Regions from separate parts of the Zafaria sp. Z1313 genome, predicted to be linked through region 2. Evidence: predicted binding sites of a transcription regulator. Region 2 holds the regulator's gene; the other holds the start of a gene.
The links. Region 2 encodes LexA, which represses DNA repair genes until DNA is damaged. Its sites were predicted from a motif close to TCGAACANNTGTTCGA; they were not measured.

Region 1: ruvA (Holliday junction branch migration protein RuvA) is a predicted target of LexA. The motif match lies at 2,138-2,153, and genes of this name have one in related genera.

Annotation. Positions count from the first base shown of each region.
Region 1 covers NZ_JBNWUK010000001.1:685,416-688,813, reverse strand. The annotation lists gene pdxT (pyridoxal 5'-phosphate synthase glutaminase subunit PdxT) at 51-719, shown strand; gene ACQ3I4_RS03145 (YebC/PmpR family DNA-binding transcriptional regulator) at 722-1,477, shown strand; gene ruvC (crossover junction endodeoxyribonuclease RuvC) at 1,483-2,079, shown strand; gene ruvA (Holliday junction branch migration protein RuvA) at 2,204-2,830, shown strand; gene ruvB (Holliday junction branch migration DNA helicase RuvB) at 2,840-3,398, shown strand, end outside.
Region 2 covers NZ_JBNWUK010000013.1:41,519-44,916, reverse strand. The annotation lists gene ACQ3I4_RS12130 (ATP-dependent DNA helicase) at 1-1,145, shown strand, start outside; gene lexA (transcriptional repressor LexA) at 1,287-2,009, opposite strand; gene ACQ3I4_RS12120 (LysM peptidoglycan-binding domain-containing protein) at 2,279-2,680, shown strand; gene ACQ3I4_RS12115 (histidinol-phosphate transaminase) at 2,785-3,398, shown strand, end outside.

The sequences.
Region 1 (3,398 bases), on a different contig from region 2:
GTCCCGCCCCGGCGGTCCACGCCCGGAGCACCGGGAGAAAGCGAGCACGCGTGCCCAGAATCGGCGTCCTGGCCCTGCAGGGAGACGTGCGCGAGCACGCCGCCGCGCTCGAGGAGGGCGGGGCCGCGGTCACGACCGTGCGCCGGCCCTCCGAACTCGACGGCCTCGACGGCCTCGTGATCCCCGGCGGCGAATCCACCGCGATCGACAAGCTCGCCCGCGCCTTCGGGATCACCGGTCCGCTGCGCGAGCGCATCGCGGACGGCTTTCCCGTCTACGGTTCCTGCGCCGGGATGATCCTGCTCGCCGACACGATCGCCGACCCGGCCACCGACCTGCGCGGCGAGCCGCAGCAGACCTTCGGTGGCCTGGACATGGTGGTGCGCCGCAACGCGTTCGGCCGCCAGGTCGACTCGTTCGAGACGCGGTTGCGGATCGGCGCCCTGGACGCGCTGCCGGGCGTCGCCGAGGGCGCCGAGTCGGAACCCGTGCACGCCGTGTTCATCCGGGCGCCCTGGGTCGAATCGACCGGTCCCGGGGTCGAGGCCCTGGCCTCGGTCGAGGTACGCGGACGGGACGAGCCGGAGGATGCGCCCCGGGTCGCTAGAATTGTCGCAGTTCGTTCGGGGATGCTGCTCGCCACCTCCTTCCACCCGGAAGTGACGGGGGAGCGCCGCATCCACCGGCTTTTCATCCAGATGATCAGAGGAGAAGCGTAAGCATGTCGGGCCACTCCAAATGGGCAACCACCAAGCACAAGAAGGCCGTGATCGACGCCAAGCGCGCCAAGGCCTTTGCCAAGCTGATCAAGAACATCGAGGTCGCGGCGCGGGCCGGCGGCGCCGACCTGGCCGGCAACCCGGCCCTTGAGCTCGCCGTCGCCAAGGCCAAGAAGACCTCGGTGCCCAACGACAACATCGACCGCGCCATCAAGCGCGGCGCCGGCCTCACGGGCGAGGTCGTGGACTACAGCGAGATCATCTACGAGGCGCGCGGCCCCCAGGGCTCCGCCCTGCTGATCGAATGCCTCACGGACAACAAGAACCGTGCGGCGTCCGACGTCCGCGTGGCCATCACCCGCAACGGCGGCACCGTCGCCGACCCCGGGTCCGTCGCGTACCTGTTCACACGCAAGGGCGTCGTCGGCCTGCCGAAGAAGGAGCTCACCGAGGACGACGTCCTCATGGCGGTGCTCGACGCCGGCGCCGAGGAGGTCAAGGAGTCCGGCGACGCGTTCGAGGTGCTCTCCGAGCCCACGGACCTGCGCGCCGTGGTGGCCGGCCTCGACGAGGCCGGGATCGAGTACGAGTCCGACGAGGTCGAGTTCGTCCCGTCGATGCACGTCGAGCTCGACGCCGACGCCGCGCGCAAGTTCCTCAAGCTCGCCGACGCGCTCGAGGAGCTCGACGACGTGCAGAACGTCTACTCCAACGCGGACATCACGGCCGAGGTCATGGCCGAGCTCGAGGAGGACTAGCCTCCGTGGCGCTGCGCGTGGCCGGCGTCGACCCGGGCCTGACGCGCTGCGGCCTGGCCGTCGTCGACGTCGAGCCCAACCGGCGCGCGACGCTCGTGGACGTCGCGGTCGTCGGCAGCGGCCCGGACCAGGCGCTCGACGCCCGGCTGCTCGTTATCGCGGAGGCCATCGACGCGTGGCTGGACCGGCACCGCCCCGACGTGCTCGCGGTGGAGCGGGTCTTCAGCCAGCTCAACGTCAGCACCGTCATGGGCACGGCCCAGGCCTCGGGGATCGTCATCGCCGCGGCCGCGCGCCGCGGGATCCCGGTCGCCCTGCACACCCCGACGGAGGTCAAGGCCGCCGTGACCGGGAGCGGGCAGGCGGACAAGGACGCCGTCGGCCGGATGGTGGCCAGGATCCTCAGGCTCGATGCACCGCCACGCCCGGCGGACGCCGCGGACGCCGCGGCGCTCGCCATCACGCATGGTTGGCGCGGCGCCGCCCCGGGCTCGCATGCGAGCGCCTCGGCCCACGGCGGCTCGAGCGGACTGACTCCCGCGCAGCGGGCCTGGGCCCAGGCCGAGGCTGCGGCCCGCAAGGGCGGCGCGCGCCGGCGCTGAACGCCGCCACGCCGGGCGGGCGTACCGCCCGCGGGGGCCGTGGCAGGCGGTATGGTATTCGTAGATGTGTTCGGATGGCCGTTCCGGCCCCGGACCGATGACGACGCCGGAGGGTGGCCTTTCGATGATCAGTTCCCTGAGCGGGACGGTCCAGCATGTTGGACTCGGCAGCGCGGTCGTGGACGTGTCCGGCTTCGGCATGCTCGTCCAGGCGACGCCGCAGACGCTGTCGGGGCTGCACGTGGGGCGGCAGGCCGTGCTGCATACCGCCATGGTCGTGCGCGAGGACTCCATGACGCTCTACGGCTTCGGCGACACCGACGGCCGGGAGGTCTTCGAGGTGCTGCAGTCCGTGGCCGGGATCGGCCCGCGGCTCGCCCTCGCCGTGCTCGCGGTCCTCTCACCGGAAGACGTGCGGATCGCCGTGGCCGGATCCGACACGAAGACGCTGACCCGAGTTCCCGGGATCGGCCCGAAGGTCGCCCAGCGCATGGTCCTCGAGCTCGCGGGCAAGCTCGCGCCGACCGGGGCCCCCGGATCCACCACCCCGGCGGTTCCGGCCGGCGAGGCCTGGCGGGCGCCCGTTCTCGAGGCGCTCACGGGCCTGGGCTGGTCGGAGAAGGACGCCGGCAGGGCCCTCGACGCGACGGCCGGGGACCAACCGGAGATCGTGGCCGGCGGAAACGTCGGGGAGATCCTGCGGACGGTGCTACGCGACCTCGGGCGCGGCAGCGCCCGGAGCGGCCGGTAGGGGTCCCGGATGGCCGATCCCTCGCCCGTCACGGCCGGCAGCGAACCCGAGGAGCGCGCCCTCGAGGCGGCCCTGCGGCCGAAGAACCTCCACGACTTCGTCGGGCAGCAGCGCGTCCGGCGCCAGCTCTCGCTCGTCCTCGAGGCGGCCCGCATCCGCGAACGGACGTCCGACCACGTCCTGCTCTCGGGACCGCCCGGCCTCGGCAAGACGACCCTGGCCATGATCGTCGCGGCCGAGATGAACGCCCCCCTGCGCATCAGCTCCGGTCCCGCGATCCAGCACGCCGGCGACCTGGCGGCGATCCTGTCCTCCCTCACGGAGGGGGAGGTGCTCTTCCTCGACGAGATCCACCGGATGAGCCGGCCCGCCGAGGAGATGCTCTACATGGCCATGGAGGACTTCCGCGTCGACATCGTCGTCGGCAAGGGCGCCGGGGCCACCGCGATCCCGCTCGAGCTGCCGCCCTTCACCCTCGTCGGCGCGACGACGCGGGCGGGCCTGCTGCCCGGACCGCTCCGGGACCGCTTCGGCTTCACGGGCCACCTCGAGTTCTACTCCGTGGACG
Region 2 (3,398 bases):
TCAACCGGGCCTCGGAGGCGCTGCAGCGCAGCCTCGAGGGCATTCCCAGCGGGCTCATGCCGCTCGGACTGAACGACGAGCAGGCCGCCGCCGTGGACCTGGTCCGCGAGGCGGCGCGGGTCGCGCTGTCCGACTCCAAGCCGCAGCAGGGGGAGGCCGTCGACGGAGGCAAGCAGCAGGCCCGCTCGCAGCTGCTCTACCTCCTGGAGATCTGCGAGCGGATGGCGTCCGCCCAGGACGCCAGGGAGGTCCTCTGGGCCTCGCGCCAGGGCGGCTTCGTCCCCGGCCAGGGCTACGTCCAGCCCGACGAATCGAGCCCCGCGACGCTGAACATCGCCCCGCTGGGCGTCGGCGGCCGCCTGCGGGAGGGCCTCTTCGACGGGCGCACCGTCGTGCTGACCTCGGCCACGCTGGCGGTGGGTTCCGCGTTCGAGCCCGTGGCCGGATCGCTCGGCCTGCTCGGCGAGGGGGCCCCGTCCTGGACCGGAATCGACGTCGGAAGCCCCTTCGACTACCCCAAGCAGGGCGTGCTCTATGTGGCCCGGCACCTGCCCCGGCCCTCACGCTCCCTCGCCCCGGAACTCCTGGACGAGCTCGAGGACCTCATCCGCGCCTCGGGGGGAGGGGCGCTCGCCCTCTTCTCCTCGCGGCGCGCCGCCGAGGAGGCCGCCGAGGCCTTGCGCCCGCGGCTCGACCAGGAGATCCTGTGCCAGGGGGAGTCCGGCATGGCCTCCCTCGTCCGCCGGTTCGCCGAGGAAGAGGACACGTGCCTCTTCGGCACGATGACGTTGTGGCAGGGGGTCGACGTGCCCGGGCCGTCCTGCCGGCTCGTCGTCATCGACCGGATCCCGTTTCCGCGACCGGACGATCCGCTCTCGACGGCGCGGAGCCGCGACGTCGCCCGGCGGGGAGGCAACGGCTTCATGGCCGTGTCCGCGAGCCATGCGGCCGTGCGGCTGGCGCAGGGTGCCGGTCGCCTCATCCGCTCGACCGGCGACCGGGGCGTCGTCGCCATGCTCGATCCGCGCCTGGCCACCGAGCGCTACGGGGCGTTCCTGCGCGCCTCGCTCCCGCCGATGTGGGCGACCACGGAGAAGGACACCGTCCTCGGCGCGCTCCGCCGCCTCGCGCCGGACGCGTCGTAGCGGACGCACCGTCCGGAACAGCCGTGGCCGGCGGCGCGCCGGAGCGGGGCCAACGCGACACACCGGTCCGGTCGTGCCGGCCCGGCGTGGCGTGGTCCGCGTTGAGAAGGCAGCCCGGCGTCCGGTGCCGCCCGGCCCTGGTTAGAGGGAGCGCATCACCGAGACGACCTTGCCCATGATGGTCGCGTGGTCACCCAGGATGGGCTCGTACTGCCGGTTCTGCGGCAGCAGCCACGTGTGGCCGTCGCGCTGCCTGAAGGTCTTCACCGTCGCCTCGTCGTCGAGCAGCGCCGCGACGATGTCGCCGTTGTCCGCGGTGTTCTGCCTCCGCACGACCACCCAGTCGCCGTCGCAGATCGCGGCCTCGACCATCGAATCGCCGCTGACCTTGAGCATAAAGAGCTCGCCGTGGCCCACGAGCTGCCGGGGCAGTGCCATGACGTCCTCCACCGTCTGGTCGGCGAGGATCGGACCGCCCGCGGCGATGCGCCCGACGAGCGGAACGAACGCCGTGTCGGCGGCCGAGGCGAGCTCCGAGACGGGCATCCCGTTGGCCGCCCGCAGGTCCGGCTGCTCCGGCGCCGGGCCCTCGGCGTCCGCATCGGTGAGGGTGAGGGGGACCAGGATCTCCATGGCGCGCGGCCGGCGGGGGTCCCGGCGGATGTAGCCCATCTTCTCGAGCTGGGCGAGCTGGTGGGTGACGCTCGAGAGGCTCGCGAGGCCCACCGTGTCGCCGATCTCGCGCATCGAGGGCGGATAGCCGTGCGCGCCGACGGCGCGCTGGATGGTCTCGAGGATCTTCTTCTGCCGGATCGTGAGGCTCTTCCGCGCGCTCCTGGGTGCCGGCGACTCTGCTGCGTTCATGGTGTGCCCCATCCTGTTGACCTCGTTCACGGCGGTGCCACTCGTCGGCGTCGGACCCAAAGCGTCGGTAGCGGCTGGTGCAGTGGTTCCCGTGAACCACCTATCCCAACGCTAGTGGAGCCCGAGGCCCATTTCAAAGATTTGTTCGAACGTGTCTCGACAAGCGTCGGTCAAGGGTGCTAAACAGGTATCAATCACTTTCGAAGCTATGTTCTAGATCGCTGATCCCAGGGCGAAGATTCGAAGACCTCCTCGAGAAAGGCACGACCATGGCACAGCCCGCCCTCGCCGCCGCTGCAGGAACCCCCATGATCCACGTCGCCTCGACGGGCACGCCCGGCGCCCGTACGGCGCCCTCCGGTGGATTGCGCCTGACCCGGCGCGGACGCTTCGTGCTCATCGGCCTGCCCGTCCTGCTCGTGGCGGCCGTGCTGCTCGTCGTCGCCGGCGTCTTCACGGCGCCCGCCATGGCCGCCGACGGCTCCACGGGAGAGCCGCTCCGGGCCGAACTGGTCACGACGATGGCGGGCGACACCCTGTGGGGGCTCGCCTCCGAGTTCGCCCCGGAGCGAGACCCGCGCTCCGTCATCCGCGAGATCACGGAGCTCAACGGCCTCACGAGCCAGACCATCCTCCCGGGGCAGCAGCTCTACGTCCCCACCGGCGGATAGGGCCCGGTCCGCCAGGGCGCGTCACGGGACGATCCGCGGCGGCATTGTTACCGGCCGGCGCCGCCGATTCCCGGGGCCGTGGCCGCGGAGAATAGACTGAATCGGTGACTGAACAGCTGGAGCGACTCGCCAACCTGCCGCTGCGGGAGAACCTTCGCGGCCTGCAGCCCTACGGGGCCCCGCAGCTGCACGTTCCCATCCAGCTCAACGTCAACGAGAACACCCATCCGGTCCCCGCCGAGGTCCAGGCCGCCATCGCGGCCGACGTCGCAGCGGCCGCCGCCGGGCTCAACCGCTACCCCGACCGGGAATTCACCGAGCTCCGGACTCGTCTTGCCGCCTACCTGGGCCACGGACTCGACGCGGAGAACATCTGGGCCGGCAACGGTTCCAACGAGGTGCTGCAGCAGATCCTCCAGGCCTTCGGAGGGCCGGGGCGCACCGTCATGGGATTCCCTCCCACCTATTCGATGTACCCGCTGCTCGCGAGCGGCACGGACACGGGCTACGTGGCCGGCCGCCGGGAGGACGACTTCGCGCTCACCGCGGCCTCGGCCGCCGCGCAGGTCGCCGAGGCCGCTCCCGACGTCGTCATCCTCTGTTCCCCGAACAACCCCACCGGCACGGCGCTGGGGCTCGACGTCGTCGAAGCCGTCTACGAGGCGGGGACGCCGAGCCGCACCGTCGTCGTCGTCGACGAGGCCTACGCCGAGTTCGC